Regions from separate parts of the Pseudoalteromonas sp. MM17-2 genome, predicted to be linked through region 3. Evidence: predicted binding sites of a transcription regulator. Region 3 holds the regulator's gene; each other region holds the start of a gene.
The links. The regulator LexA, encoded in region 3, represses DNA repair genes until DNA is damaged. The targets are predictions, from matches to a motif close to TACTGTATNNNNATACAGTA.

Region 1 (10,835 bases), on a different contig from region 3:
GCTTAATAAGGTTTGAGTACTTTATGTAGTCGTCAAATATTTGAATTTGTGAAGGGTAATGAGCTGATAACCAATCGTCTTCTGAAATTAAAACAGCATTGTTTTTAGCAGCCAGAACTCTAGATTTAGTTGATTTCCCTGCTCCCATTTTGCCACAGAAAAAGAATAGCTTTCCCTGATTTTCCATGTTTCCTCCGCTTACTTAAAACGCCGCATTTACTAGTGAGCAACGCCACCACCGAAATTCGGTCACCGTGCCGTAACCATTGAAGCTGATTCAAACGAAAACGAATCTGCCTTAAACGACTTGCTAGGCTTGTGTATGTTGCAGCTAGATTAGTGCCGTATAAAGCAAACCATTACGGGATTAATAATGCAAATGCTATCGACCCACCAATAAACATGGTTGGGATGCTTTGAAACACTAATTCAAAAGCTTTGTCGTATTGCTCTGGACTCAACGTTGGTTTAGTTAGATATAGCTCATAAGAAAAGCAAATTGGCTGGTATATAGGCACTCGTAAAAACCAAGTTAGCGCACTAACTGGAATTAAAAACAACAACGATCTCGTCCATACTGAAGGGACGACAAAGTGAATTGCAGGAATAATGTACAGGAATGCCACATACAAGGCATTTGCCGATATACTCTGGGTACCAACGTTATAGTACTGACCTTCATACATCATCAAGACAGTGACACCAAGAACACTAATTATAAACAATTTCCCAAACTCTTTGGTGCGTGCAACGCGCAGAAAAAATAGCCTATAACTAACAATAATACAGTCAACCAAGCAAAAGCTTCCCAGTTCGTTTCCAGGAAACGAGGGCTAGATGTTTGGATAAGTATAAAAAACGCATACGCTACGGGTAGATAAAGAAATAAAGTAATTCCGGGGCGTAGAGATGCCCAAGCTATTTGCCTTACCATTTGTAGCTCCCTCCAAGAAGCCTAACAACTTATTAGCGAGAGCTTGCAAGGTATACTGCCCCGTATGGTAGTGTCCACTTCCTCGACACATAACACGCAGGCACCGCAGCCTATCCACTGAAAGTGTTTTTTATGTAATTTAATTGTGCTCTTGTTTTACGGTAGAAAGTATGAGGCTATCAATTTCATTGTTCACAGCACCGATACTACTATTATTTAATATCACGTAACCAAAATTTAGGTCTGTGACAGAACGTGATAGAGAGACCCAACCTCGATTAAATCCAGCAAATCCGAGACTGTTGTTTTCTGTGTCCACAACATAGCTCATGCTCCAGCGCCCGTTAGTATTTGGAGCTGGCTTAATCATTAGATCTATGAGCTTTTCTGGCAACAAAATTGAACCATTATAATGTCCATCGCTATTACGCAAAACTGCCATATTGCAGCGAGCTAAATCTACAGCCGTTGTTTGTAAGCCCGCCGCTGCTTGTTCATTGAAGTACACCATACCCGTGACTTTACCGGTATCATCATAAGGTGTTGCCGACTTACTCATTACTATCTCAGTAATATTGAACGTTGAATCCTTCATATTCAGAGGTTCGAATACATTTTTCTGCATATAAGCTTCAAATGTCATGCCGGATACATCTTCAATTAACAGTTGTACCACTGAATATCCACCACCGGAATAAGACCATTTTGTATTTGGCGCATGGATAAGTTCAACGGGTCCAGCGCCGTTGCTATTACCATTTAGTGAGTCGACAATAGAGGATAACTTTTCGCGAGACTCCCACCCTGTATAAGGTCCCAAAGATAGGCCGGAAGTGTGAGACAGAATATTTCTTAGTGTGACTTTTTTTACATCAAAATCAGATTGGGGAATTTGCCAGCGTTTAAGATATTGATTAATTGGTGTATCGAGATCTACTTTGCCTTGAGCGACTAATTGCATTGCTCCCCAAGCAGTAACCAGCTTAGAAATAGAGCCTACATTGAACGAATTCCTTTGAGTAATTTCAGTTTTAGCCGCAACGTCAGCAAAACCATAGGAACGAAAGCCCACAACTCTACTTCCATTAACGAATGCCAGAGCAACGCCGGGAGCTTTGTGCTTTTCTAAAATTTGCTGTACACCATCGTCCAAACGCTTTGTGAGCTCAGATATATCTTTAATTTCTTTAGCAATAGAAACGTTGGCAAAAAAAGCCCACGATATTATCAAGATAGTTCTAATCATAACTTTCCTTGTGTGTTCTGCTCCATGATACGAGCCGTGTTAAGCTTGAACGAGAAGCGAGTGTCAGCCAAGCTTACAACGTCGTTAACGTATTTATTCTGTTAGGCGTTTGTAATGACAAACTCGTGAAAGCCTTCTGTTTCAGCAGGCTCCACTTTCTCAACAAGAGCCACATTTAATTGAGTAAACAAGTTACTCCAAAACTTCAACGCCAAGCTGTCGTTTATATAAACTGCTACATGCCATTGTTCGCTCACAGCTTGCATCAAGTGTTGAACGACAAATTTCCCGACACCTTGCTTTCGATATTTAGGGAGGATAAATATATCAGCCAATTCCGGCATTTCTTTACCCCGAATCTCGGTCGTCTCAACAGTGGCAAAGCCTGCAACCTGGTCAGAAACAAAAATTAGATAAGCGGCACACTCTTGTTCACCGCAAACAACGGAATTGAGGTATTGTTCATCAATATCAAAGCGCCCGTCAGTACCTACATCCTCTTGATCAAATGAACTTTGGTGATATTGGTAAAACTGCCACAGCATACACAATGTGCCACTGTCAGTTGTTTTAGTTTTCCTTACTTTGATTTCCATTTGATGCTCGTTCTTATTAAGGCTCAAATCCATAGCTTCCAACGGTGAAGGCTACCTTGGGTTTCTGATGCCAAATCTACATAACAGCCCGTTAGGTGTTTAACATAGTTGGCATTTAATTCTATTTCAGTCTTAAAGCCCAAGAAACATTCACCGTTAAGTTGATATTTAATCATCCCATCATGATGTTCCCAGTGATAGATTTTTCTGAAGTATTCTTTGGCCGCCTCTTCAGTAGGGAAAGAAAACATTAGTTCGAATTTACAAGATTCTATTTCCGGATAAGCTTTTCGAAGTGACTCAACTAACGTTGCGATTCTATTCATGCTCACCTAGATATAATCCCCCGCATACAACCTCCTTATTACATTCACTTGCAAATCGAATATAACACTAATTGATTCTGAGAATACTATGCTCTCCTATAAGTACTTTCCAGAGATTAAGGACTTATTTAGTCAAAAGCCGAGACTTTGATTCGTTCAATATCGGCATTAGCTCCGCACTGCGTATAGCTCTTCGAGCAATTCAATATATAATTTTTTTATTCATTTTCACTGGTTCACAAACCCAAATGAAAACCAGCCTACCGCTTTAAATGATTCATTCGCTTTTTTGTTCACTTAACAACGCTAGCCTGTACACAAATGGCGCTAAATTAAGTGCTTAGGCACGCCACTGAGCTTACCTTTAAGGCCGTTAATACGCTTGCATAGAGCCAAGGGCGTGGCATAATCAGCCCATCAACAACGACGTGAGTTAACTATGAGCTGGTTAGGTAAGCTATCGCACCAACGTGCGCCTTGGGTACTGTTAGCGGTGATTGCCACCGTATTCGAAGCAACTGCTTTGTATTTCCAATATGCCATGGACTTAGCGCCATGCATTATGTGCATTTATCAGCGTACAGCAGTCTTGGGTGTGCTCTTTGCGGCCTTACTAGGCTGTATTAATCCACAAAATATGTATTTACGCCTAGTGGCGCTAGCGAGTTGGCTGGTTGCCAGTATTTGGGGTTTCTTGCTCGCCAAAGAACATATCATGATGCAAACCACCACAGACCCGTTTGCCTTCGTATGCGAGTTTGAACCTAACTTCCCAAGCTTTATGCCTTTACACGAGTGGCTGCCGAGCTTTTTTGCTGCTACCGGTGATTGTGGCAACATTGATTGGCAATTTATGGGGTTATCAATGCCTGGTTGGATGCAAGTGATCTTTGCGGTGATGGCAGGCGTTGCAATTATCGTTACCTTAAGCAGCTTTTTTTATAAACCTAAGGCTTCATGATTTACTTTCTTCCCAGTCAAATTCCGAAACTCAAGTCGCTCAGTCACAATGAGCGACTCGCTATAGTGGCGGATTCATTAAACAGGCTATCAGCGCAGCGCCGAGTCATGCTCAATATTATTAAACTGCTGCTGATCACCCCACTATTTCTGCTGCTGGTGCGCTTTGAAGGCTGGCACATGTTGCCATGGCTGCTCTTAGCCGGCATCGCCTATCCTATTATTGTGCTCCCAGTGCGCCATGCATTCGCGCTGTTTCACCTTGATGAAGCCATCGCCGCACATAAAAAGGGCAACTAAACGTTGCCCTTTGGTTTATCAGCAATACTTTGCCACTATCTTACCTTCACCAATTCCCGAATTTGCGCCAACGTACTTGCACCAATACCTGGCACAGCGTCTAGCTCATCAACACTACGAAAATTGCCTTGCACCTGACGATATTCGATGATGGCGGCTGCTTTAGTGGGGCCAATTCCCGGCAGCGATTGCAGCTGTTCTTGGGATGCTTGGTTAATATCAAGTTTGGCTGGAGTTACCTGCTCACTCGCTTGTTGAGGTGCCTCAGCAGCGACCACTGCTGGGGTAAGTACAAGCGCACAGGCGGTGTAGAGTGCGGTTAGTAGCTTCATGCTTCTCTCCTTAGAAGTTAAAGTAAAAATCCGTGTTACTTCAATAGTAAATAAAGAATAATTACTGAGATGTGTCAAATAAAACTAACGATAAAGTCGTGCTTTTTTGTGGTAAAAATGCTTAACCCTTTAAAAGGAATGATTAAAACCCTTGACGGGCGAATCGCCAACCACTACCCTTACTGTATAAAAAAACAGTACCCTTGAGGAGAAGCCATGGCTGTTGTAACTAAATACGTTGTAGAACGAGACGGAGTCGAGCGCATGACCTTTACTAGCAAAAAAGAAGCCGATGCCTATGATAAGATGCTCGATATTGCCGAAAGCTTAGAAGAGTTATTAGGCGGCGTTGATGTTCCCTTAAGTGAGCAACAAGTAGAAAGCCTGTCGTTGGAAATAGCAAAACAAAAAGACGACTTTATGCATGTACTTAAAGGTACTAAGCCTGCAGCAAAGGCCACAAAAAAAGCCAGCAAAGAGCCAAGTGATAAGGAAAATGTTACTGAGCTCAAAGCCAAAGAGGCGTAAAGCTATTTCTTAGACATAAAAAAAGCCAGCATTGCTGGCTTTTTTTATCATTCGCGTTACTTAGTAACCGCTGCAACGGCATCGGCAAAGTAATTGATATTATCTTTGCTTACCCCTGCCACGTTTACACGGCTAGAACCGACGATGTAGATTGAATACTCTTTTTGTAGGCGTTCGATCTGTTCTTTGTTAATCCCTAGGAAAGAGAACATACCGTGCTGGCGTTCAATAAATGAGAAGTCCATGCCTTCGCATTTGTCGTTTAACTTATCCTTAAGCAATGAACGCAAACCATTGATACGAGAGCGCATGTCATCAAGCTCTTGGTGCCACATCGCAGTTAGCTCGTCGCTACTAAGAATAGTATTAACAATATCTGCACCGTGTGCCGGCGGCATCGAATAAATACTGCGTACCACACTGAGCATCACTGAATTAGCAATATCGGCAGTGGCTTGATCTTTTGAGATCACTGAACAGGCACCAATACGCTCACGGTATAAGCCGAAATTTTTCGAACATGACGAACAAATGATTAGCTCATCTACCTGCGAGGCCAAATGGCGTAAACCCGCAGCATCCTCATCCAAACTCGTACCAAAACCTTGATAGGCGATATCAACCAGTACTGTAAAGCCTTGAACTTTAGCGATCTCAGCTACTTTTTGCCACTGCGCAAAGTTCAAGTCCATGCCGCTTGGGTTGTGGCAACATGCATGTAACAGCACCACATCACCCGCAGGCACTTGGCTGAGCGTGTTCACCATGTCATCAAATAACAAACCTTTGTTATCATAGTCATAGTAAGGGTACTCTTTCACATTCAGGCCAGCCGCTTCGAATAGGCTGATGTGGTTGGCCCATGTTGGCGTAGTCACCCACACCGTGGCTTGCTCATTACAACGCTTAATGAACTCTGCCGCCACCCGTAACGAACCTGTGCCACCTGGAGCCTGAGCTGTACGCACACGATCCGCTAGCAAAGCCGGGTGAGCATCGCCAAGTAGCAGTTGCTCCATTTTCTGACAATATTCCAAATTACCGGCCAGCCCAATATATGACTTAGTGGTTTCATTGGCGAGACGAAACTCTTCAGCCTTTTTGACGGCCTTCAATACAGGGGTTTGCCCTTGTTCGTCTTTGTATACTCCAACACCTAGGTCAATTTTTTTGTCATTGGTGTCGGCTTTAAACGCAGCCATAAGCCCAAGAATTGGATCTGTCGGTAAAGGTTTTAATTGTGAGAACATGGAACTCTCTTTATTATCTCAGGTTAGGTTAGTCCTGACGGCTGGTTGGTAAGTGCTCGCTAATCTCTAAACACGCAGCTATTAGCAACGCAACCTGATCAGGGGTAAAAAACTCGTCGGTAAATGCTTCAGCATCAATAATGCCCACTACTTTACCTGTCTCGTCATAAAGCGGCAAGCAGCTTTCTGCTTTCACTTTGGGGTCACATGTATAGTATTCGCCACCGTTGGCAACATAGTCTTCCACATCATTTATCACCCGAGCAACCCCGCTGAGCGTAACCTGCACATTATTGCTGGTTGTTGCAAAGTCAGGGTTAATAGGAAAAAGAGGGCGACTAGGTGCGCCGTAATAAGCGAGCTTAAGTAGCTGTGGCTGACCTTCAATATGTTGACTTTGATAAATACCAAACCAGTCTACGCCACTTTCTTGAACAACAAAATCGACAATCGCTTGAAGCTTTCTCAACTTTGCTTCACTGCTTGAGGGCAAATGTTCGCGTAAATTGAAGGGCTGCTCTTGCAGATGACCAAATAAACTACACGCCCCACCCTCGCCCAACTCCGGAATTTGATATTGCCAACGAACATCGGCACTCGCATTGTTAAGGTATTGCTGTAGCGCCTGTTGTTTATTCGCCACTAACTTGGGCTCAGCGCTAAGTTGTGCATTTTCTAAGTAGCTTAAAAGCATTTAGCCATCCAAACATCTAAACATTTAGCCGGATGCTAGCACACCTTTTTATTACCGTGCAATACAAAACCGTCACTTCGACACTAAGCCAGTCATTTAAGGGCAAAAATAGGGTTCGGAGGCAATATGAGAGGGTTAGTCGATATGGTAGCGAATGCGTATTTCATTTCCCGCTTGATTGTATTCCACATCTTCAGCCAGCTCTTTAAGTAGCTCAATACCACGGCCATAGCTTTGCTGGAGTTGGCTACCTGCTGCGGGCTCGAGGGAAAAACCAGCTCCCGAGTCTTTAACGCTTAAAAGCAATGTTCGTTGCTGTGGCTGATAACAAACACGCAGGCATATCTCACCTTCGGTGAGTTCGCTTAGGCGTTGTTCACGCTCACTGTAGTATTGTAAAAAGCCGTCGTCATCGGCCTTCAAAGCAGAGTCTAACCCTAAAATACCGTGCTCTAAAGCGTTGTTATAGGCCTCTGATAACAATATAAACAGTGTCGATTTGTGGGTGTTCAGCCCAGGCAAGTGACCAACTAGGTCCATCAATTGCGCCACTGGGTCCACCGTTTTTAACTCCTCGGCACTTAACACGACCTCAAGCTCAATGGGGAGCGGACTTATGGTGTGATTAATGGGTTGTAATGGCGCTTGAGGTTGTGGGTCGATAATAACCACGCTGTAATCGTCTTGTTGATCTTCATTACCGGTAAAATAATGCACAGCGGCAATGATGTTGTCAGTACGGATCATCGCTTGCGACGCCAAGGTGCGTAGCAAACCGCTGTAGCCAAATTGGTGCTGTTGCGCATTTTCGGCCTCAATGATGCCATCGGTGTAAACCACAATACGACTATATTCATTAAGCGTGACATGGCGCACATCACGCTCAAACTCCTCATCATCCAAAATACCCAATGCCATGTGTTTTGATTCGAGCTGACTAAGCATGTAGCCCGAATGATCAATAAGGTAACCATCAGGCAAGCCGCCCATCCAAAACGTCGCACTTTGTGCATTGGCACTAATTTCGAAAATAGTTGCAGCGCAAAACATATGCGCCGGCAACAAATCGTATAAAGCGGCATTTAACTCTCTGGCTATATCTCCTACGGCCAAGTTTTTTTCCACCATAGTGTAGAAAATACGCGCCACTGGCAGCGCCCCGGTGGCAGCGGCTAACCCATGCCCAGTGAAATCGCCTAATAGATAATATTGCGAGCCATTTGGCCCCAAGGCATTGAGAAACACGTCGCCATTAAACATAGAAGCGGGCGACAAGTGTGAGTCGACCCCCTTGGGTTTATCCTTATGTTGCAGGGCATTATTGAAAATATGCTCGACTAGTTCGTGTTCGCGTTCGGTTTGATTTTGATAATAGGTCAACGCGTCCGTTTGCTTATTTGACTCGCTGACTAAATGGCGAATACGCAGATGCGCATGTAACTTGGCTCGCAGTATCTGTAAATCGAACGGTTTGGGCATAAAGTCGTCACCACCTACGTCCAAACATCTTGCCAATGAGGGGTTATCTTCCAAAGCGGTAATAAAAATAATGGGGGTATAAACTCGTGTATTGGTGCGTTTAAGCTCCGCTGCCGTTTCATAGCCATCCATTTCGGGCATAAGAATATCCAGCAGTACCACATCAACATCGTGAGCCTGACATTGCGCTAGCGCCTGAATGCCATTTTCAGCTTCGATGACGCGATAGTTGTCACGCTGCAGCATCGCTCGCAGAATACGCCGGTTCATGGACTCATCATCAACAATGAGCACTAAGGGCAAGTCTTCGCTAAGCCCATGTGAAGGAAAGGAAATGTACTTTTCAGTCAATGGTAAATTTCTTATCGAAACGCGAAATTTGGAGAATCTTTTTTAACTGCGGGTTTGCATGGCTGATGGTAATGCCCTCTACCTGCCCCTTCAGAGCTTTATGCATATTGAGCAACATACCCAACGCTGAGCTATCCATATAACTGGTTTCTCGCAGGTCAACTTCCACGTGCTTAGTGTCGGCATGCACGTCTGCATAGGCTGTACGAAAATCTTGCACAAGATTAAAGTCAAACTTTTCCTTTATCACTATCACTAGTTTTTGTTTTTCCTCAACATAATGCTGTTGTAAACTCATACCCGCTCCTAAGCCACTGATAATCTACCTGTTTAAAATATAAACCTTGCCAGCCATTTCGCAATGACAACACCAAAATATGTTAGGATGACACTTTATGTTTATTAATTGGAGCAACCCATGAGCGATAATAACTTGGTTTACTCTACCGACTCTGGCCGCATTCGACCTGAAAAACAAACTGAACAGCCGGATGTTAAGCTTTTTAAAGACGGTGCACTGCGTATTGAGCGTCAAACCAAAGGACGCAAAGGTAAAGGTGTCATGCTCGTTGTGGGCATTGATCCGAGCGAGCATGATATGAAAAAGCTGGCAAAAACCCTGAAATCAAAAATGGGCCAAGGCGGCGCCGTTAAAGAGGGAGTGATTGAGATTCAGGGCGACGATCGCGACAAGCTCAAAGGTTTGCTTGAAGCTCAGGGCTTCAAGGTTAAAATTGCTGGCGGTTAAGCTCTAGTTAGGGCTATATAACGCCTGCCAGCGCGCTCTCATGGTGGCCGGATCATAGTCAATATGAGCCACCCCACAGGTTGCGAAAATGGGCATTTGCTCAGGGCAGAACTCCGCCACCATGTAACTGACGATTGGCATGTGTGCCACCACTAACCAGGTGTCTATTTCAGTATGAACTTCGGTGAGTGCTTGTAAGTAGTCAACGGCGGTTTTCGCGTTAGCGCTGGGAATAATGTCATCGCACGTTTGCTCCAAGGTGAAACCTCGGCAATGTTCTTTGACACACTCGGCAGTCTGCTGAGCGCGCACATAAGGGCTTACTAATAAGCCTTGTGGATTAAACCTTTGTGCTAACCATTGGCCTACATGATCAGCTTGTTGCCGACCTCTTTGAGTCAGTTCGCGCAAGTGATCCTGCGCTTGTAGCGCTTGAGCTTCCCCATGGCGCATGATTAAAATGGTTTTCATTGCAAAGAAATCAACTAATTAGCAAAAAAGTTTTAACCTAAAAGCTAGCCATCTTGGTTGCATGTTCGCTATAGTCTAGCTTAACCATCGATATTCGGGTAGGCACCAAGCCGTAACAGCTGGCCCTGAACGTCTTGCAACTTCTCTAGTTTCAGGAGCATTGTTTGAATATCAGCCGCAATGATAACAGACTCTACCAACCGCTGACACTGCCCAATGGTCTTAGGGTGTTGTTGGTCGAGGATCAAGACAGCCAAAAAGCCGCTGCGGCACTGACGGTGAATACCGGGCACTTTGATGATCCTTGGCACCGACAAGGATTAGCGCATTTCACAGAGCACATGTTATTTCTCGGCACCAAAGATTTCCCTGCCTCTGGAGAATTCCACGATTTTATCAGTCATCATGGTGGCAGCAGTAACGCTTGGACTGGCACCGAGCACAGTTGCTACTACTTTGATGTCGCCAACGAGCACTATCACCAAGCGTTGACACGCTTCAGCCAGCTTTTTTATGCACCGTTGTTTAACGCCGAAGAGGTCGATAAAGAACGTAACGCCATTGACGCCGAGTTTAAACTTAAAATAAAGGACGATGGCCGACGCATATACCAGGCGCAC
Region 2 (10,835 bases), on a different contig from region 3:
AGCCTGTGCTCGACGACCGTTGATAAGTACTAGCGTACGCTGAGCACCCATACCACGAAGGTCAAGTGTTGCTGTACCGGTTGCACCGTTTGATTGGAACGCAGTTTGTGATGCCTCGATTTGCGGTAGGTTGTTCATGATATCTTCGACGCGGGTGAAGCCCGACATAGCGATATCTTCCGCAGAGGTTACTTGTACTGGAGTAGCTGTTTCAAGATCAGTACGCTTGATACGCGAACCGGTTACTTCGATACGCTCAACATCATCAGCACCCTCTTCAGCAGCGATGGCATTTGCCGAAATGCCTGCTGTTGAAGCAGCACCAAAAGCAAGTGCTAAGCGCACTGATTTTGCGATTTTGCTATTTAACATTAGATTCTCCCTGGATCACTTGTAGACGTGATTGTTTTTATCGCGGCTGTTAACCGCTTGTAATTAAATGCACTAAGTAATGCACTTTGATTGTGATAATAAACAATTATGGAATTATCGGTCAACACCAAATTAACAAAACAACTATATCTATAACAAATTACACTTAATAAATATAAAACCCCAACACTTAGATCAAAAAACGGGACAGTGGGGACGCATTTGTAAACAAAGGGGTTTTTTGGATTAAATTAATGTAAACTGGCTATCTAGGGGGCAGTGAAGCGATGCGTCGCACACATCAGCAATATCATCGATGATGGGTTTTAGCTGTTTCTCAAGGTAATGTGCTAAGTCCAGTGGCCTACTGCTAGGGGTGCAGCGAGGACCATCAACTGTTATAACGTACTCAACCCAATCACCTTTAGCGTAACTTTGAGTACTGTTTCGTGCAGCTTTCACATGAGGGGGAGTTGCTTTGGTGTATTCATCAGGGTTTTTGCCTAAGCGTTTGGCATAAGTTAAGAGCTGAGCGTTATCCTCTTTCTGTAAAGTGTTAACATAACTATCAATGATATGTTGCAGATTTGCACCAGTGAATAACCCTTGAAACAGTTCACCTTGAAACTTTCTCGCCAGTGGCGTCCAATCGCTACGCACCGACTCCATACCTTTAAAAACGAGCTCGCGGTGCTTCTGGACCAATAAACCGGTGTAACGTTTCTTCGTTCCCACGTCTTTATGCCTTGCCTTGGGCATAAAAAAAGGTCGATATAGGCTTTCGTATTCAAGCTCCAAATAACTAGGTATTCCATAGCTTTGTTCAAGTGTTTGTCGCCAACGGTCGTTAATTTTTGTCACTAACTCTTTAGCTAACGCATGACTTTGTTCGTCACTAAGCTCTTCGGGTAGTGCGATAAAGGTAGAGTCGGTATCGCCGTAGATCACATCAACGCCATATTCAATCAGCCACTGTCGCGTTGTTTGCATAATATCGTGCCCGCGCAGGGTAATCGAACTGGCTAGTCTAGGGTCGTAAAAGCGACAACCTTTTGAGCCAAGCACACCGTATAGGCTGTTCATGATAATCTTGATGGCCTGCTGAAGATGAGGGTCACGGTGCTTTTTGGCCTCTTGACGGGCCTGTGCGAGGCTGGCAACCAAATCAGGAAGATGATGCTTGCTGCGAGAAAAAAATGCCTCATGATACCCAGCAATTGCGTCTTCAGGAGCATTGAGCCCTTCTATTAAGCCCATGGGATCGATACAAAAGGTACGAATAATACTCGGATAAAGGCTTTTAAAGTCAAGAACTGCAACATTTTGATAAAGACCGGGCACCGAGTCCATCACATAACCGCCTGGACTGTCGAAGGTCAATCCATGATCGCCTAAATTAGGAGCCACATAACCACTGCGATGTAACAATGGCAAATAAAGGTTGGTGAACGCCGCCACCGACCCTCCTAGCCGTTCTAATGGCAACCCTGTAAGCTGGGTCCGCACAATAGCAAAGTCGATCAATTCAAGACGAGCAAAGATGGCTAATACAAGCTCACAGTCTTTCAAGTTATATTCAGCAAGTTGCAGTTTATCTTCGTTGAAAAGCCGGGAAATCTCGGAAAGTTTATCTTTATTGTCGATAAGCTTTCGCTCGCCAAGGATTTCCTGGGCAACATTATCAAGGGCAAAGCTGGGGTAGTAATATGTGGCGTTTTTAAGCATATCAATGCCATCAAGTACAGCGCGCCCGGGAACTATAAGCTTAGCGACTTTTCCTCCGCGCCACACAACCGCCTCGTTATTGCGTCCTAAATTAAGACGAATACCCAATTGTTGAGCGCGATAGCACAGCAGCTGAAAGTCGAAGTCGACTACATTCCAACCAACGATCACATCAGGGTCAATATAGTGTATGAGCTCCTGTAACCGCACAAGCAAAGTGGCCTCGTCCTCGACATACTCAAGCCACGAGCGCTCTTCCGTGCCACGCCCGACCATCAGCACCTTTTGAAATCGTTCACTTACCAAGCCAACACTGTAAAGCACCCCATCGCCACTGCATTCAATATCCAGCGATAAAACCCGTAAAGTAGGCCGGTAGTGAGGGTGGCTTTTAAACCGCGCTTTGGCTAAGGTGCCATTACTGTTGGAGATACCTTCTACCCAAACGCCGCCGCGAATAAATCGCTCCATTAAGAAGCGCTCGTGGGCGCGGATATCATCTTCGTATAACGTAATTCCCTGCTCTTTAAGCTGTTCTCGCGCCGCATAAAACTGATTCAAGTGCGTGAAATAACACCCTGCCATGGGTTTACCGGCAAAAGAGTGCAGCGTTACTGCGCGGATATCACAAGGCAAGTTGGCGGCTTGGAGTAATTTTATCACTCGCTGCTGCTGCGATTGAGCAACGAAAAATACCGCAGACTCAGCGACAGATTGTGCTTTAACTGGGCCGTTGTCTGTGGCCAGCCAAAAGACATGACTGATACCATCGCTCAGTTGCCGTGTTTGCGCGGAAAGGATAAACCCTGCTATTGGAGCCAACCGAATACCTATAGAAGTGAGTAAATACAGCGCGTTGTTTTCTATGTCTTGCCCCAGCATCGCGACATAAGTGAATTGTCACTTGAGTCATATGCAGCCACACTCTAAAATGGTCGCACTGTAAATATATACATAAGTTGATACACCATGCTATCCGATCCGCTGAAAAAAACAATCCGAAACGCTCATCAGCGGATAGCTTCAAGCATGGATGATTATCGCCCTCGTGCCAGCCAAAACTACTTGGTCGCAGAGATAGCAAAAACACTCGCTGGTGAATATGACAAAAAGCAACGCATTTGCGTGGTCGAAGCCGGTACCGGAACCGGCAAATCTTTGGCATATTGCTTAGGTGCCTTACCACTGGCACTCAAACGTAATAAAAAGCTGGTAATTGCAACCGCTACAGTGGCCTTGCAAGAGCAGCTGCTCTATAAAGAGTTACCCTTTTTTGCCCAGCACAGCGGTCTTACTTTTAGTTATGATTTGGTCAAAGGCCGGGGACGCTATATCTGCGCCCATAAGCTCCATAACGCCGTCAATGGCGAGCAAGAGCAACTGGCGTTGATGCCCACCTTAAGCTCTCCTTTGAGTGACATGGAGCAAAAATGCCTGCATCAACTGCATGATGCTTACCAAAACAAACAGTGGCAAGGTGACCGAGACTCATGGGCCGACGTGATCCCAGATCGCGTATGGCACCTTATTGCCTGTGATAAGCATGCCTGCCAACGGCAGATGAAAGCACACCAAACCTGCCCTTTCCATCTTGCGCGACAAAAAATAGCGCAAATGGATGTGTTAGTGGCCAACCACAGTCTATTGTTAGCCGATTTGGAGCTCGGCGGTGGCGTGATTTTGCCGGAGCCAGAAAACTGTATTTATGTGATTGATGAAGCGCACCACTTACCGCATATCACTCGCGACTTTTCATCTGCAGCAGCCACCTTAAAAGGGACTCAGGATTGGCTCGAGAAACTACTCAAATTCAGCGGCAAAATGGCGCAAACCATTTTTAGCGCCAGCGCATCAGGCAGCCAGTTTAAACTCAATGATGCCCTTGATGATGTGGCCAGAGGCATGAAAGCCGTGCTGAGTATGCTTGATAGTGCAGACTTTCAATACACCGAAGACGACACCTATCGTTTCTCACACGGAGTGCTGCCGCAACAGCTCACAATGCAAGCCAAAGATATCAGTGAAGCCAGTAAAACGGCGCTACGCACCCTCAACAAGATGCACGAAGCGCTCAGTAGCGACGTAAATGATGGCGATGTGAAGCCGTTTATTGCTGACCCTATTTTAGCTGAAAGTGGGCAATATATAGCCCGCTTAGAAACGCTACAAAAGCTGTGGCAAAGTTATGCTAAAGAAAGCGAAAGCGTTCCTCATGCCAGGTGGATAAAGCGCATGGAGTATAAAAACCACCATGACTACCTCCTGAGTGACTGCCCTATTGAAGTGGGGTTTTACCTCAAAGATAAATTATGGCGCGAGTGTGCAGGAGCAGTATTGTGCTCGGCCACGCTCAGCGCCTTGGGCTCCTTTGAACATTTTGCCCATGAAAGCGGGCTACGCTCAGAGCAAGGAGTTAAGTTTATCAAGGTGCCCTCACCGTTTGATTACCCCAATCAAGCACAGCTGCATATTCCCAAAACCGAGTGTGAACCAACCGACAAAGCGTTTAGCGATTACCTTGCCAAAGCACTGCCCAATACCCTAGATAAATCCAAAGCCAATCTGGTGTTGTTTGCTTCCTATTGGCAAATGCACCATGTCGCCGAGCGTTTGCGTAAACAGGGGTGGGACATTTTAATGCAAGGCGAGCTCTCTCGGGATACACTGATCCGACGCCATAAGCGCCGTATTGATGATGCCCAAGGCAGTGTGCTGTTTGGCACCCAAAGTTTGTCTGAAGGGCTGGATTTGCCAGGCGATTACCTTACTAATCTAGTGATCACAAAAATCCCGTTTGCGGTGCCTACCTCACCGATTGAAGAAGCGCAAGCAGAGTTTGTGGAGCAAAAAGGAGGCAACCCGTTTTTATCCATTACCGTACCGGACGCCGCCAAGAAATTAGTACAAAGCTGTGGTAGACTGCTGCGCAAAGAAAGAGACAGTGGTGTGATTACCATTTTCGACCGTCGCTTAATCACCAAGCGTTATGGTAAAGCCATGCTCGATACCTTGCCGCCCTTTAAACGAAAAATAGATTATTAGATGTTTGAACTAGCTCTCGACCCATCGACTTGGGCCATTTTATGCGCCGTAGCCCTTGCTGCAGGCTTTATAGATGCTATCGCCGGCGGCGGCGGCATGTTAACCGTACCTGCCCTACTTACGGCCGGATTACCCCCGCATTTAACGCTGGGGACTAACAAGTTAGCGGCCAGTTTTGGCTCACTGACAGCCAGTGTCACCTATTACCGTAAACGTTTGTTCGACCCTAAGTTCTGGGCTGCGTCGATTCTAGCCACCGCTATCGGCGCTACCCTTGGCACTCTATTGGTCGATAGTATGAGCACCGAGTTTCTCAACAAACTCATTCCTGTGGTGATCATCGCCGTCGCTATCTACTCGTTATTTGGCAAGCTCAGTCCACAGCAAAGTAACGATTTACCGCTGCTCTCTGGCGCTATGCGTATAAAACAGTGGCTACAAGGCTTGGCCTTAGGCTTTTTCGATGGCATGGCTGGCCCAGGCACGGGCACATTCTGGACCGCGTCAAATAGCCTCCTTTATAAAATGAGCCTGTTGATCAATTGCGGTTTAGCCCGCTCGATGAATTTTGTCAGTAACTTTATTTCGCTGATCACCTTTGTAGCCCTCGGTCATGTTAACTTCTTACTCGGCGTCACCATGGGGTTATTCTTGATGTTAGGGGCCTGGCTGGGGGCTCATTCAGCTATTCGCTTCGGTTCAAAAATGATCCGCCCGGTATTTAACACCGTTGTTATTGTGTTAGCACTGAAACTCGTCTACGAGGCTTATCTGTAATGAGCTCTGGCCATGCATTAGCGCGATTACAGCAACAACTGAAGCGTCTGCGCAGCGATGCTGAACAGTTTGATAAAGCCAATTGGTTTGCTAAAAATCGTTTTATGCAATCCAAACATGCATTGTTCGATCGCAGTGTGTTTAATAGCAAAAGTATGCTGCTCGTTGATTACGTTGATGAAGTGCAAACGCAACTTGAAAGACTAACGAGAAGCCTTGAGCATCAAGGTCGTCATCAATATGGTTTCGCTCTCACGCACATTACCGAGCAAATAGAAGCCATCGTCAAAGTGCTTAAGGCAACGTCTGTATGGGCGAAAGAAAATACACCTACGGCGAGAGCAAAAAAGTACCAAAAAGCGGTGAAAAAAATTATTCAGCCAACCAATGAGCTTTATCAAGAGCTGGCTAAAAATCACGAATTTGAACGTCGCTTGGGGCAAATGATTGACGACCGCAAACAACAGATGCAAGGCGCTGATGCCGCCACCGTTGCTAAGTTAAATCAGGAAATCTTAGCGCTGCATGCACGCTTAGGACGCTGTCGTAAGGCCATTAGCGCCTGTGAAGAAAAAATACAATTAGCAGAGAAACAAGCGATACGATGAAATTATTTTATCACCCTATCTACTCTCAGCTCGACCTACCTGCTCACCATCGTTTTCCAATCAGTAAATATCAACAACTCTTCGACATGCTGTGCGCACACCCAGAACTCAAATCAGGTTTTACTATTAGTTGCGCCGAACCTATCTCGGTGAGCACGTTAGAGCTTGCTCATGATGCTGACTATGTTCATCAGTTCATAACGGGCACATTGGCGGATAAAGCGCAAAAACGCATCGGCTTTTGCCATAGCGACGCATTGGTAGAGCGCACCCTACAATCAGTTGGCAACACTTTGGGCGCAGCCCAAGCGGCGCTTAAAGACGGGGCCGCGATGAATTTAGCTGGCGGTTACCACCATGCCTTTAGCAACTATGGCAGTGGCTTTTGTATTTTTAATGATGCTATCACCGCAGCCCGATATTTGTATCAAGCGGGGCTCATTGATAACGCCCTTATTATTGATTTAGATGTTCACCAAGGTGATGGCAGCGCCGCTATCGCTGAGAGGGACGACGCCATTACAACCTTGTCATTGCATGGTGAGCGTAACTTTCCACGCATCAAGCAAAGCTCAGACTACGACTTTGCTCTGCCTTTGCATTGCGACGACCGTGTTTTCTTGGAGACACTCACACAAGCGCTAAAGTTAACGCAGCGTCTGCATCGCCCGGATATTATTTTCTATAATGCTGGGGCCGATGTACACAACGATGACGAGTTAGGAACCCTGAGCCTAAGCTTAGCCGGTGTCGGCGCTCGTGATGCTCAAGTGCTTACTCATGCTAAACACCATCAAATCCCAATTTGCACTATGCTTGGCGGCGGATATCAACGCAATGTAGAGCAGCTTGTCAAAGTGCATTGGCAACTTGTAGAGCAATTTCATCAGTGCTTTATATTGGACAGTTAGGTAACCTGAGCTATGCTAATTAAGATGGTATAGTTACGGGAAAACAGTGAGTTATGAAACTACATGACGACGTCCACAATTATTACGAAAAGTTGGTATTAGAGGAAATCGATCACCAACAATTGCAGCATATGTATGACAGCGATACACTAGCAGACTTATGTTGTACGGTGCTCAATCAACTTCCACCCCGCTATATTCGCTTTGATGTTGACATGGCATTTTACCTATCCACAGCTGAGGCTGAGCAAATGCAGGAGAAGGTTGAGGCCGCCGTAAAAGTAGCCTTAAGCCTAATCGCAAAGCGAGGAAGTCATGCCCAAACCCGAGAACAATCTCGATAACGCACCAGAAGAAGTAAAATTAGCCGTAGACCTAATCATGCTGTTGGAACAAAACGACATTGAACCAAGTACCGCGCTCGCGGCACTGGATATTGTGCGCCAAGATATGCAAAGGCGATTACAATCAGACTGAGTCGTCTAATCTAAACCGCGTCACCTGTCCTCGCTTGCTTTACCTTGAAAAAGCGACCCATTAACATAAGTTCGGGTCGCGCTTAAGCGCATCGTGCTCAAGCTTAGCCAGCTCTGCGATGAGGCCATCAATTAACCCCATAGCCTGTTCCGGGTGTTCACCTTTTAATATCTTATCCGCTTGCTCCGCTAACGCTTGAAGCTGCTCGAAACCAAACATTGCAGCGCTTCCTTTGAGGGCATGAACAGACTTACCAAGCCCGATCAAGTCCCCATATCTGGATTGGTTTTCTAGCTGCACCCGCTGCTCAGCCAACCCTGATACATAGTCATCGCGAAGAGCCTGCATATCCGATTCAGGCAAATCAATATCAACAAATTGCTCCGGCAGTGCGAGATAGTGGGCAATCTTTTTAGCAAACTGCACTCTGTCGATGGGTTTACCAAGGTGATCCGCAAATCCAAGCTTTAAATATCGCTCAATTTCATGGCTCATGGTATTCGCCGTGAGTGCAATCACCGGCGTAGTACATCCCGTCGCTTGCAAAAACGACAGTGCTTGCTCGCCATCCATAATGGGCATTTGGATATCCATCAACACTAGGTCGAAGTCTCTTTCCAACGCCTGAGTGACAGCTAACTGCCCGTTTTCGACCCAAGTCACCTGCAATCCCATGCGCTCCAATATACGCTGCAGCAATTTGGCATTATCACGGTTATCCTCTGCCAACAGTACATGGCCATGCAGCTCACTTTGAGCGATACAGTCCTCACTATGCTCATCCGCATTGAGCGCTTTGCTGTAGCTCTCTAACCATTGCGTTTGCTCGGTTGTTTTAAGCGCCAAATCGACAGTAAAAGCGGTGCCCTGCCCCTGAATACTCTGCACGTCAATGTCGCCACCGAGTTTGCGCGCCAAGCTCTTTGATATATTTAGGCCCAACCCAGTGCCACCGTATTTACGTGAAGTGGAAGAGTCCGCCTGATAGAAGGCTTCAAATAGCTGAAACTGTTCTTGCTCGCTCATGCCAATACCGGTGTCTTTTACGGTGATAATAAGGCGCTCATCCTTTGCTGCAACATCAATATTAATGCTGCCAACACTGGTAAATTTTAAGGCGTTGGCGGTTAAATTTAACAATATTTGTCGCAACCGAGTGGCGTCAGTGTAGATATAGTCCGGCAATGGAAAGTGGTAATGCAACGAAAATCCCAAACCTTTATCGCGAATTTGCTTACCAAGAATAGACTCCACTTGGCCTATGGCGCTAAATAAGTGCGTTTTCGCGCTTTCGACCTCAAGACGGTTTGCTTCTATTTTCGACATGTCGAGAATATCATTGAGTAAACCAAGCACATGGCGGGCGTTTTGTGCGATCACATGAGTCGCTTGGCTTTGCTCATTCGCTTTTACATCCCCTAATAACAGCCCTTCAGCGTAACCAATGATAGATGTCATAGGAGTACGGATCTCATGGCTCATGTTCGCCAAAAAGCGAGTTTTTGCTTCGCTGGCATCCCGTAGCTCAACCGTTAACGCCTGCAACTCACCCGTACGCTCTTGCACTTTTGCTTCAAGGTTTTTCGTTAATTCAACATTGGCATCATTAATCAGTCTAAACTTGTCGGCCACGGCAAAAGCGAGTAACAACGCATCCAACGCGGTACCGATTAAACCAAGGTGATACAAATTAATATTGACCGAAGGCAATAGCCCAAGGTTAGTTAAGTTGCCCACCATATTTGGTAGCGCCATACACATGTAAGCCAAGACAAAATAACGGGCTGGTTTGTAGCCTTGCATTATTCGTCTAATACCAATGTAAAGCCCTAAACACAGCGCTATCGCGGTCGCAAATGTGGCCCAAATAAACCCAGCTCCAGGGGAGAGCACACTTATTGGCAAACCAATTAACGAAACCCATGAGAAGATTAACGCACCTCGGGCAAACCGTGGATGGGTCTCATTAAGCTTGAGCAGGTGGATGTAAAATAGGGTATTAGCCAAAGGTGTTAGAATAAAGCCAAACCAGTGCAGAGCGGTCAAGTCGATGGTAAAAAGCTGGCTCGGAATATGAAAGAAGTGACTCCATGCAAACACCCAGGCGGCAGTAAAAAATGCATAGTAAAGATGGGTTTTGTCTTTCGAACCTAGATAAATCAATAAGTTATAGAGCCCCAGCACAATACCCACACTGAAACACAGCATCATGATGAGGTTTTCCCAAATCGCTTGCTGCTGATAGTCACCCGGCGTAGATAGCTTTATCTTGGGTGGGGTATAAAATGCAGCGCTATGAAACTCGGTCACGATAATTACCGACTCATCTACCGGCAGGGTGAGTGTTTTCCCATAGTGAAAAGCAAACTCATACTGACCGCGCTCACCGCTTTGATAAAGCGTGCTTCCTGATTGCGTAAATACCTGCGTATTAATGACAGATACCACGCTATTATAGGGGGCATACACCCACTGCTGCTGCGAAGACTGATTGGTAACCTTGTAGACGCTAACGTAACGCCCACCAAATAACTGCGGACGCTCTACTTTAGGCTGCTGTTCGAGCCAGCTAAGTAACTGTTTTTTTGATGTCGGTAATTGAGCTGTTTCGCTGATGCGATAATAATGGGGTGGCGCGTCAAAATCCACGGAACTCTGTGTTACCACCACGTGCTGCAAACTCGCCGAATGTGTCTGGGCACTTATCAGCAACAGTAACCCCATCAATACCTGTATTAAGTGCCTCGTCACAACAACCTCAAGGATCTATCTTAAAAATGGAAGGTTACATCCAAACCTACACGCCGGCCCTCGCCCTTGAAGTCTTCATACATTCCTAGAAACTCGCTGAGATCGAACTTTAAATGGCTGTAGTGTGTATCAAACAGATTTTTTGCCCATAACCTTGCTTGCCATTGCTGGT
Region 3 (10,835 bases):
GTAAAGGTTTTAATTCGGTGTTCAGTGGCTAATGTATCGACATAGTTGAGTACATGCTCTGGAAAGGTTAAGCCTTTGACCACAGTGAGGTTGCGCAGAAACGGAAACAACGCCACATCGGCCCAAGTAATATGTTCTGGGGTTTGTAGCCATGTTAACTCACTCAATGCGTGCTCCATCGTGGCGATGTCAGTGTCGCTATTGGCTAACACGCTATCGAAAGATTCGCCCAGGCGCTGCTCTTTCTTTTCGCGAAAATAGCTGATAGCGGTATCAATAGCGTATTCCGGCAGGGCCAGTTGCGGCCAACGCACAAAGGTCAGCCGTAAAAAGGTTTCAAGGTGCTTTTCAACCCACTGTTGGGCTTGATTAAAGTGCTCTCCCTGTGACAGCTCCTTGTTGGCAAGAGTGCAGAAATACTCGGCAATATCTAAGCTTTCGGCCATCGCGGTATCATCATCTTTGACCAAAATAGGCACTATTTTTTTACCCACTAACTGGTTGGGAGTGGCCTCGTCATCGTTGAGTAGGAAACGCACGTCCACCTCTAGCCCCAAGGCGCGTGCAACCAGTAATGACTTTATACAATAGGGGCAATGTTCAAATATAAACAGCTTCATAAAAAATACCTCAGAGCTTGCGAATTACTACCTTTTGGCCTTAGCTGTAACTAAACAATAGTTGCCGGACGAAAGCAAACTTTCGCCATTAGATCATCATGCAATATGAATCCGTTTACGAATTTTGGTTTACTCACAGCAGTCCACAGGATTGGTTTAAAAAAAGCGCCGACTTTGACGCCACAATAAAAAAGCAATTTTTACCTACTTACGAGGCAGCGCGCCAAGGCGAGCTTTATTCTTGGCGAAAATCTGCTCGAGGCGCGTTATGTGAAATTATAGTGCTGGATCAGTTTCCTCGTAATATGTTCCGCGATACGGCCCAAGCGTTTGCAACCGATGCACTGGCTTTATGTTTGGCGCAGAATGCGGTGGAGAAAAAGTTTGCTTTAGAGCTTGATGATACCGAGCGTAGTTTCTTATACATGCCCTATATGCACAGTGAGAGCCAGGCGATTCATGTGGTGGCTGAGCAGCTTTTTCGGCCCTTAAGTAACTATAAATATGAACTGGCTCACAAAGAAATCATTGACCGTTTTGGGCGTTATCCACATCGTAATGATATTCTCGGTCGGCAATCGAGCGACGCTGAACAGGCGTTTTTGAATCAGCCTGGTAGCCGCTTTTAGTTAAGGGCTTTGTGCCCAGCGCTTCGCTTGTTCACGTTGTTCATAACGAAAGGATTTAACCTCTGCATGAATAAAGTGTGCGCCAAGGTGCTGGGCAAAGTCACCAAGCAACGAATTGGTGGCAATGGCTACTTTATTCACCTTTTGATGATGGTCGCGCACAAATTGCAGATGAGAGAGTAACGCGGCAAATGAGTCCCACCCCGGAAAGTGTTCAGTAGCAATAATGAGAGCATGTAGCTTTGCATGCTGTTCAATATAAGGGTCGATAATACGCACGGCTGCTGCAAAGTCTTCTGCTGTCAGCTGGCCTTGTGGTTCGAGTAGAGCGGTATTGTGTGTTTCGTTTATAGTGATATTGAGCATATATCCTCGCCAACGAGTTCCTTGTATGCTCTATCAATATAGAATATTTACTTACAAGCGGTTGGTTATTGGTGCAAGGTTGTAGGTAGTGCGCTGAGGTTTAAAGTTTCACCTACGCAGCTTTGCAGCAAACTTTGAACTTGGTCTTTTTCGTTTTGCGAGTAGCGAAGGTCATATTTGCTCATGATGTAATTAAAGCGCTGAATGTACTGACAGCGGTAATCTTGATGCGGCGGCAACCATTGCCAAGGGCCTTTTGCGCCTTTGCTACGATTTAGGCCATCATCAACAGCAAGCAAATTCTCCATATCGTTGGCAAATTGTGCCTTTTGCGAACGACTCCAGGTGGCAGCACCGTGTTCATAGGCAAATTTAAGCGGCACAATATGGTCTATATCTAAGTCATCGTCATTGCGTAGTATCTGCCCCGAATAAGGGTCATGCCACTGGCCGCTGGTGACGGTGCAGCGCGCTTGAGTGGTGTAGCTTACATCACTGTGTGATTGGGCAATCAGCACTTCAGCACGAGCGTCTTGGCAGTCGTGATCGGTGTCTAACCAATGTGGCCAGCTATCCCGATGATAACTATTTTCTGATGTTTGTTTAGTGTAGTTCTTTGGTAAACGTCCACCGTCTGCTAGACAGCTTTCTAAGTTCGCATAGGGGGTAAAAGATTGAGTGCGTTGATAATGAGCCGAGTCTTCAGGGTGACAAAGGCCGCTGCGCGACATCTTGATCGTATCGGCTTTGCACGCACCTATCGTCAGTGCCGAAATAAGTAAAAGGAACGCTGAAAATACACTTTGGCGAGTCATCTAACTGCTTAATAATATGACTAAAACAGCGCTACTTTAAAGCATTGTCGCGCATTCGTCACCTATCACTTTATGAGTATGAGGTGAGGTTGCATATGAACAAAAGCGAAGTTGCATTAATTAAGGTTGCAACGGTCAGCAAATTCCCTGATTTTATTTGCGATTTTCATTTAACTGTATATACTCACAGTTAAATGTACTGTATGGAAACCCAGTTGTATGCGCCCATTAACTAAACGCCAATCGCAAATTCTTGAGCTGATTAAAGTCTTTATTAAAGATACCGGCATGCCGCCGACGCGTGCAGAAATTGCACAAACACTGGGGTTTCGCAGTGCTAACGCCGCAGAAGAACATCTTAAGGCGTTGGCTAAGAAAGGCGTAATCAAAATGAAGCCTGGAGCGAGTCGAGGTATTCAATTGGTCGAGGAAGAAGAACCCGAACAATTGGGCCTGCCTTTAATTGGCCGCGTTGCTGCGGGCGAGCCCATTCTTGCCCAACAGCATATAGAGAGTCACTGCCAGATAGACCCACTGCTGTTCAAGCCTGCTGCAGATTATTTGCTGCGCGTAAATGGCATGAGTATGAAAGACATCGGCATTATGGATGGCGACTTATTAGCGGTACATCGCACTCAGGTGGCTGAAAACGGCCAAGTGGTGGTCGCGCGGGTTGATGAAGATGTCACCGTGAAGCGTTTAGAAAAAGCTGGGCGTAAGGTTCTGCTGCATGCAGAGAATGAAGAATTCACACCCATTGAAGTCGATTTAGAGAATGAATCCTTTAATATTGAAGGCTTAGCTGTAGGTGTGATCCGAAACGCCGACTGGATGTAATTAAATTTACTTATTTTGCCTCTAATAGGTCTGTTATTAGGGGCTTTCCCCATGTTCCCTCCTTAGCCACAGTGCTTTCTAACAGCTTGAATCTCCCTGTTAATTTATTAATAAAACGTAAACAAAAATAGTGTATTAACTTGCTATTAGCTCAATCTTTGACTAATTGGTTATATTACAGGCTTTGCTGGTCGGTTTTTCAACAGTTTATTTAGGGTCAAAGTTGTCGACTGGTAAAAGCATAATAATAACGAAGATTGGGTATTAAGCTGTAACCGCCTCTTCCTTGCATTGCGCAACAATAAGGAGATGGTACACATGAAGAAGCTGAGCTCCCTCATGTTGCTATGTCTGTTATTCCCTCAATTGGTGTCCGCGAATAGCAAGTACAACTTGCGCCAAGGGGTAACTGACATTAGCGAAAATGTTTACCAACTACACATGACCATATTTATTATATGCTGTGTGATTGGTGTGGTTGTTTTCGCGGTGATGTTTTGGGCGCTGCTCAAACACCGTAAGTCAAAAGGGGTCACCCCCGCTACCTTTCATGAAAGCACCAAAGTAGAAATACTTTGGACAGCGATTCCATTTGTTATTCTCATAGCCATGGCTGTACCGGCCACCAAAACCCTGATTGCTATGGAGGATACAACAAAGGCCGATATCACCATTAAGGTGACTGGTTCACAATGGAAATGGCACTACGAGTATATGGGTCACGATGTGGGCTTTTACTCACTGCTGTCAACGCCTCAAGAGCAAATCAAAAATGCGCAAAATAAGGGCGACAATTACCTCCTCGAAGTAGATAAACCCTTGGTCATTCCCACTAATCAAAAAGTACGCTTTTTAATGACCTCAGATGACGTCATTCACTCTTGGTGGGTGCCCGATTTTGCAGTAAAGAAAGACGCTAACCCTGGGTTTATCAACGAAGCTTGGACACGCGTAAACGAACCAGGTACGTATCGCGGCCAGTGCGCCGAGTTATGCGGTAAAGACCACGGCTTTATGCCGGTAGTCGTAGAAGCAAAACCCCCTGAAGAGTTTGACGCTTGGCTGGCAGAGCAGAAACAAGCGAAGCAAGCTCAGGCGCAGGCCGATGCTGAGCTGCTAGAACAAATCCTCTCTGAAGATGAGCTAATGGCATCTGGCGAGCAAGTGTACATCACTCGCTGCGCAGCTTGTCATCAGCCTACGGGGCTCGGTTTACCTGGAGTCTTCCCCGCCATTAAAGGCAGTCCAATAGCTACCGGCGATATTAACGACCATATCGATATTGTGGTGCACGGTAAGCCAGGGACTGCGATGCAGGCATTTGTCGGTCAACTTACGCTAAAAGAGTTGGCTGCGGTGGTTACTTACCAACGCAATGCCTTTGGTAATGAAACCGGTGACATCGTTCAACCAAGCGTGATTCAGGCCTATATTGATGGGGAGGAACAATGAGTACAGCAGCTGCAACACATGAACATCACGGGCCTGCAACCGGAATTAAACGCTGGCTTTTTACTACTAACCACAAAGACATCGGCACCTTGTACTTACTATTTTCGTTGTTGATGTTTTTAACCGGTGGCGCCATGGCAATGGTGATCCGAGCCGAGCTATTCCAACCAGGACTTCAGCTGGTTGACCCTCATTTTTTCAACCAAATGACCACAGTACATGGTTTGATTATGGTATTCGGCGCTGTGATGCCTGCCTTTACGGGCTTAGCTAACTGGATGATCCCCATGATGATTGGCGCGCCAGATATGGCTTTGCCGCGAATGAATAACTGGAGCTTTTGGATTCTGCCATTCGCTTTTGCCATCTTATTGCTGTCGCTGTTTATGGAAGGCGGCGGTCCGGCCTTTGGGTGGACCTTTTATGCGCCCTTATCGACCACCTACAGCAACGACAATACTGCACTGTTTGTATTTGCCATTCACATTATGGGGATAAGCTCCATCATGGGGGCCATTAATGTCATTGTGACCATCGTTAATATGCGTGCTCCAGGGATGAAGTGGATGAAATTACCGCTGTTTGTGTGGACATGGTTGATCACTGCGTTTTTATTAATTGCAGTGATGCCGGTGTTGGCGGGTGCGGTGACCATGGTGCTCACTGATAAGTATTTTGGCACTGATTTCTTCAATGCCGCCGGTGGTGGCGACCCTGTGATGTTCCAGCATATCTTTTGGTTCTTTGGTCACCCGGAAGTGTACATTATGATTTTGCCAGCGTTTGGCATTATCTCCACCATAGTTCCTACCTTTTCACGCAAAAAACTGTTTGGCTATTCGTCCATGGTATACGCCACGGCCTCCATCGCCTTGCTGTCTTTTGTGGTGTGGGCCCATCATATGTTTACCACCGGTATGCCACTGGCCGGGGAATTGTTCTTTATGTACTCGACCATGTTGATATCGGTGCCAACGGGAGTAAAAGTATTTAACTGGGTAGCCACCATGTGGCGCGGTGCCATCAGCTTTGAAATACCAATGATGTTTGCTATCGCCTTTATTGTGTTGTTTACCCTCGGGGGCTTCTCAGGGTTGATGTTGGCAATTACCCCAGTGGATTTCCAGTACCATGACACCTACTTCGTGGTGGCGCACTTCCACTATGTTTTAGTGACCGGGGCGGTGTTCTCTATTATGGCCGCTGCTTATTACTGGCTGCCAAAATGGACTGGGCACATGTATAGCACCACGTTAGCGAAATGGCATTTCTGGCTGTCGTTGGTTAGCGTTAATGTGCTGTTTTTCCCCATGCATTTTGTAGGTTTGGCGGGTATGCCGCGACGTATTCCAGACTATGCGCTGCAGTTTGCTGACTTTAACGCCATTATCAGTATTGGCGGTTTCGCCTTTGGACTCTCTCAACTGCTGTTCGTTGCCGTGGTGTTCAAGTGCATCAAGGCTGGAGAGCAAGCACCAGCGAAAGTGTGGGATGGCGCAGAAGGCTTGGAGTGGGAGGTAGCATCTCCGGCACCCTACCACACCTTTGAAACGCCACCTAAGGTGCAGTAATGAACCACGCACCGTTATTAAAGAAACTAGTCATCAGCGTCATTGGCATGTTTGCGTTCGCCTTTGCCTTGGTGCCGCTTTACGACGTGTTCTGCGAAGTAACAGGGCTTAATGGTAAGCCCTCACTCGAACAGGCGCAGCAAAGCGAGCATGTGGATGACTCTCGCGAAGTGACGGTGAGCTTTACAACCCATGCACAAAGTGGTGCCCCCTTTGAGGTGTTAGCGCAAAAGCAAGAAGTGGTGGTGAAACCCGGGGCGATGACAGTGGTGACATTTGCCGCAGCGAATACCAGTGGTGAGCCGCGAGTCATGCAGGCTATTCCATCTGTTTCTCCAGGGCTCGCAGCCAAGTATTTACACAAATTGGCGTGTTTTTGCTTTGACCAGCAGCCGCTACAAGCCAATGAACGGCTTGAATACCAATTGCGCTTTTATGTCGACCCTGCGTTGCCGCAGGAGTATGAGGAATTAACGCTGTCTTACACCCTCTTTGACATCAGCGCTAAGCGACAAGACTTACTCGCAGCGCAAGCGCGATAAACCGAGCGAGGTTAACGAAATGAGTAATCAGTACGAAAAATATTATGTTCCGGAGCAAAGCCCCTGGCCGATAGTGGGGGCTGTTGCGTTGTTTTTTATCGCTGTGGGCGCGGGTCTTAGCGTTATGCAGTTAGAGCAAGGCGGTGGCTCTGGTACCTATTGGCTTATTGCCGGTATTGCGGTGCTGGTGTACATGCTGGTGGGATGGTTTCGCAATGTGATTAATGAGTCACAAAGTGGTTTGTATTCGGCGCAAATGGATCGTTCTTTTAAACAAGGGATGAGCTGGTTCATTTTCTCAGAAGTTATGTTCTTTGGCGCTTTTTTTGGGGCGCTATTTTATGCCCGTATGTTGGCTGTACCTTGGCTTGGTGGTGAGGGTAATAACTTGATGACCAACGAAGTGTTATGGCCTGAATTTAGCGCCTCGTGGCCGCTAGAGTTAACACCAGGCGGTGATACAACTCAGGCGATGGGATGGCAAGGTTTGCCGCTAATTAATACCATTATTTTGCTAGTTTCTTCGGTGACTTTACAGTTTGCGCATACTGCAATTGAGAAAGACAACCGTAAACAGCTTACGGTATTTCTTGCTCTGACGGTGATACTCGGCGCGGTATTTCTGTTTCTTCAAGGTGAAGAATACATTCACGCATATCAGGATCTAGGCCTTAAGTTAGACTCGGGTATTTATGGCAATACCTTCTTCTTGCTCACAGGCTTCCACGGTATGCATGTCACCTTAGGGGCGATCATGCTTACCGTGGTACTCATTCGCGTAATCAAAGGGCACTTTAGCAGTGAAAAGCACTTCGCATTTCAGGCTGCGGCTTGGTATTGGCACTTTGTTGATGTGGTGTGGTTGTGTCTATTCGTATTTGTGTATGTGTTGTGATCGGAGAAGGGTTAAAGCGCAGCAAGCCAGCTTGCTGTGCGAGCAAAATAATAATCAGGACGATGGCGCACAAGGCAACACGTTTGCCTAAGTAGTGCGACATCGGCACCTTGGAGTCAGACTTCAGCATAGCCAACATGGCACGGAATAAGGTGTATATGACAAAAAGTAGCAGCGCAACAATAATAATTTTTATAAGCACAGTGCAGTTTTCCTCTAATTGGTGTACGAGTGAATACTCATAAGCTTAGCGCATTTTTGTGGAGTAGCATTGTCGTGTTAGTAGTAAGTACTTGTGTAGGCTTGGGTTTCTGGCAGTTAGATCGTGCCGAGCAAAAGCAAGAGCGCGAGCAGCTATTGCAGCAATGGGCCAGTAAAGGGCGCATTCCTTTTACCCAAGCTCAGCGCCTGATCAATTCTGATGTTGATGCCACAGGTATGCAAACGGCAGTGTCTGGTCGTGTGCTACAGCACTACTGGTTGCTTGATAACCAGGTTTATCAAGGCCGAGTTGGCTACGACGTATTGGTGCTGGTTATGCCTCAAGGAGCTAGTCGGTGGCTACTGGTCAACCTTGGTTTCATTGTTGCGCCAACAACACGTGAGCAACTGCCTCAGTTGCAGCTACCGACACAGATAACGCTTGATGATGTGCTCATTAAAGAAGGCCCGTTAGGGTCAATTACCTTGGCGCAAAGCTCACCATCAATGGGTTGGCCTAAGCGTGTACAGCAAATCGATATAACAAAAATCGCGAATCAAGCGAGAGTCCCCGTTTATAATTTTATGGCGTATGCGCAAACGCCTTCGCCGTTAGTTGCTACCGAGCCACATTACCAGCCTGTAACCATGCCTGCAGAAAAGCATATAGCCTATGCATGGCAGTGGTTTCTCATCGCCTTAGCGGCGTTATTGATTGCGCTTACCGCCTTTTGGCGTGCAAGGAGAGGGTATGACAAATCGTAAACCATTAGTGATTTTTATTGCTTGTTTCATTATTCCCGTTGTTGCCGCTATTGCCGTTCTTAAAAGTGGCTGGCTACCAGCAAGTACTAGTAATAACGGCACTTTAATGAGTGAGCAGGTGGAACTTGAACAGTGGGGCCAGTACCCCGTGTCGCCCTGGACTATCGCGCTAGTGAATCAAGCTGGTTGTGGCCCTTGCCAAGCTCAGTGGCAAGACATGCAGTCGCTCTATGTGGCGCTTGGGAAAAACCAAAGTAAGGTGCGCATGGCAGTATTAGGGGAGAGGCCACGCAGCGCCGGGGTGCCCGAGGTGTTGTATGTAGATTCAGTGCCCAGTGCATTAAAAGCAGGTCATCTGTACTTGATAGATCGCCATGGCTTGGTGGTATTGGAATATGACTACGCTGAGCAGGAGCAGCAAAATCGACTTATCCATAAAGGGTTACTAAAAGACATTAAAAAACTACTTAACTATTCTCGCAGCAGCTAACGAGGCCAGTATGACAAAAAATTATAAAACTCTGGTGTTATGCACTGCCATTCTCGCAGTGTTGGTGGTGGGCTTGGGCGCTTATACACGTTTGAGTGATGCAGGGCTTGGGTGCCCGGACTGGCCCGGTTGTTATGGCTTTCTCACCGTACCCGATCAAGCCCATGAAATACAAAAAGTGCAGCAGCATTTTCCTGGTGCGCAGGTAGATCAAGGTAAAGCTCTCAAGGAAATGGTGCATCGCTATTTTGCCGGCGGCCTAGGCTTATTGATCCTAGCTTTAGCAGTGTATGCATTACGCCATGCAAAGTTACCCCATGTCCCGTTGCGTTTACCAATGGTGTTGTTGTTACTGGTTATTTTCCAAGCCTTACTGGGCATGTGGACGGTGACCATGAATTTACAGCCTTTGGTAGTGATGGGGCATCTTCTTGGTGGCTTTTCCATTGCTAGCTTACTGTGGTTACTTTACCTGCGAACCCATTCTCAGCCCGTATTTGGTGGCGACCCCGGAGCGCGAGCAAGTCTAGGTTGGAGCCTGTCCGCGTTAGTTGTGGTGGTGATACAGATTGCCTTAGGGGGATGGCTCGCGGCAAATTATGCAGCCACACATTGTATTGGTTTCCCGATGTGTGCGGGCAGTGAGGCGTTCTCACTCAGTAGTGTTTTCCAGCTACCTACCGAGCACAGTAATTATGAATTTGGGGTGTTGTCGTTCGAATCGCGTATGTCTATTCATCTATTGCATCGCTTTGGCGCATTCATTACCGCCGTGGTGTTGCTCAGTGCCATGTGGCAGGTATTTCGCAGTGCGCAATCACAGATGATTAAACAGGCGTGTGGCTGGGTTGTGGCGGCCTTAGTGGCGCAAATAAGTTTAGGTATCGCGTTAGTACAGATGAGTATTCCGTTAAATGTGGCACTTGCCCATAACTTGATGGCGCTATTGCTATTACTGACCTTAGTGCGGTTGTGTTATCTACAAAAATCAAAAAGTTAATAAGGGAGCAGGCTATGAGCAAAGCGATTTATTGGCAGTACGGAGATAGTAAAGACACCACATGGCGCGATTATTTAGCCATGTGCAAAGCGAAGGTTGTGCTGATGTTGGTATTAACCGCTTGGGTTGGCGTAGCTTTAGCTCCCGACATGGGGCGCAGTTGGTTATTGCAAACAGTGAGCTTACTGGGTATTGGCTTATTATCAGCAGCCGCAGCGGTGATTAACCATATTGTGGATAGAGAAATTGATATGAAAATGGCTCGCACTCGCCATCGCCCGGTGGCCCGTGGCAGAGTGAGTGAGCGCAATGGCTTTATGTTTGCAGCACTGATTGGTGGGCTTGGGTTTGCTGCTTTGGTTAGCGCTGCTAACTGGCTGTGTGCCATTTTAACGCTGATGGCACTGGTGGGTTACGCAGTTGTATATACATTATTTCTAAAGCGGGCAACGCCTCAAAATATTGTTATCGGGGGGCTTGCAGGGGCGATGCCTCCTTTGCTTGGTTGGGTTAGTGAAACGGGGCAACTTGCTGCAGCACCATGGCTCTTGGTGATGATCATTTTTACTTGGACCCCTCCGCATTTTTGGGCTTTAGCTATTGCTAGAGAGGCAGATTATCGTCGAGCGAATGTGCCTATGCTACCTGTGAC

Region 1: MHM93_RS15145 (YebG family protein) is a predicted target of LexA. The motif match lies at 4,875-4,894, and genes of this name have one in related genera.
Region 2: dinG (ATP-dependent DNA helicase DinG) is a predicted target of LexA. The motif match lies at 3,036-3,055, and genes of this name have one in related genera.

What each region holds. Positions count from the first base shown of each region.
Region 1 covers NZ_JAKRFV010000020.1:46,945-57,779, forward strand. Annotated here, with positions in the region: gene MHM93_RS15110 (ATP-binding protein) at 1-187, opposite strand, end outside; gene MHM93_RS15115 (serine hydrolase domain-containing protein) at 1,074-2,180, opposite strand; gene MHM93_RS15120 (GNAT family N-acetyltransferase) at 2,282-2,776, opposite strand; gene MHM93_RS15125 (hypothetical protein) at 2,800-3,102, opposite strand; gene dsbB (disulfide bond formation protein DsbB) at 3,542-4,063, shown strand; gene MHM93_RS15135 (DUF6170 family protein) at 4,060-4,362, shown strand; gene MHM93_RS15140 (ComEA family DNA-binding protein) at 4,398-4,694, opposite strand; gene MHM93_RS15145 (YebG family protein) at 4,911-5,222, shown strand; gene MHM93_RS15150 (amino acid aminotransferase) at 5,279-6,472, opposite strand; gene MHM93_RS15155 (GAF domain-containing protein) at 6,501-7,166, opposite strand; gene MHM93_RS15160 (fused response regulator/phosphatase) at 7,302-8,996, opposite strand; gene MHM93_RS15165 (STAS domain-containing protein) at 8,989-9,294, opposite strand; gene MHM93_RS15170 (stress response translation initiation inhibitor YciH) at 9,415-9,744, shown strand; gene sixA (phosphohistidine phosphatase SixA) at 9,748-10,215, opposite strand; gene MHM93_RS15180 (insulinase family protein) at 10,380-10,835, shown strand, end outside.
Region 2 covers NZ_JAKRFV010000016.1:36,636-47,470, forward strand. Annotated here, with positions in the region: gene MHM93_RS13190 (TonB-dependent receptor) at 1-372, opposite strand, end outside; gene MHM93_RS13195 (DNA polymerase II) at 619-2,919, opposite strand; gene dinG (ATP-dependent DNA helicase DinG) at 3,067-5,139, shown strand; gene MHM93_RS13205 (TSUP family transporter) at 5,140-5,916, shown strand; gene MHM93_RS13210 (primosomal replication protein) at 5,916-6,524, shown strand; gene MHM93_RS13215 (histone deacetylase) at 6,521-7,435, shown strand; gene MHM93_RS13220 (late competence development ComFB family protein) at 7,489-7,779, shown strand; gene rsmS (pleiotropic regulatory protein RsmS) at 7,751-7,912, shown strand; gene MHM93_RS13230 (7TM diverse intracellular signaling domain-containing protein) at 7,973-10,663, opposite strand; gene MHM93_RS13235 (TonB-dependent receptor) at 10,684-10,835, opposite strand, start outside.
Region 3 covers NZ_JAKRFV010000012.1:5,864-16,698, forward strand. Annotated here, with positions in the region: gene grxB (glutaredoxin 2) at 1-620, opposite strand, end outside; gene MHM93_RS10975 (DUF924 family protein) at 719-1,249, shown strand; gene MHM93_RS10980 (STAS/SEC14 domain-containing protein) at 1,250-1,615, opposite strand; gene MHM93_RS10985 (HNH endonuclease family protein) at 1,681-2,430, opposite strand; gene lexA (transcriptional repressor LexA) at 2,650-3,267, shown strand; gene coxB (cytochrome c oxidase subunit II) at 3,586-4,719, shown strand; gene ctaD (cytochrome c oxidase subunit I) at 4,716-6,290, shown strand; gene MHM93_RS11005 (cytochrome c oxidase assembly protein) at 6,290-6,832, shown strand; gene MHM93_RS11010 (cytochrome c oxidase subunit 3) at 6,852-7,727, shown strand; gene MHM93_RS11015 (DUF2909 domain-containing protein) at 7,627-7,929, opposite strand; gene MHM93_RS11020 (SURF1 family protein) at 7,959-8,693, shown strand; gene MHM93_RS11025 (transmembrane cytochrome oxidase associated protein) at 8,680-9,183, shown strand; gene MHM93_RS11030 (COX15/CtaA family protein) at 9,194-10,183, shown strand; gene cyoE (heme o synthase) at 10,198-10,835, shown strand, end outside.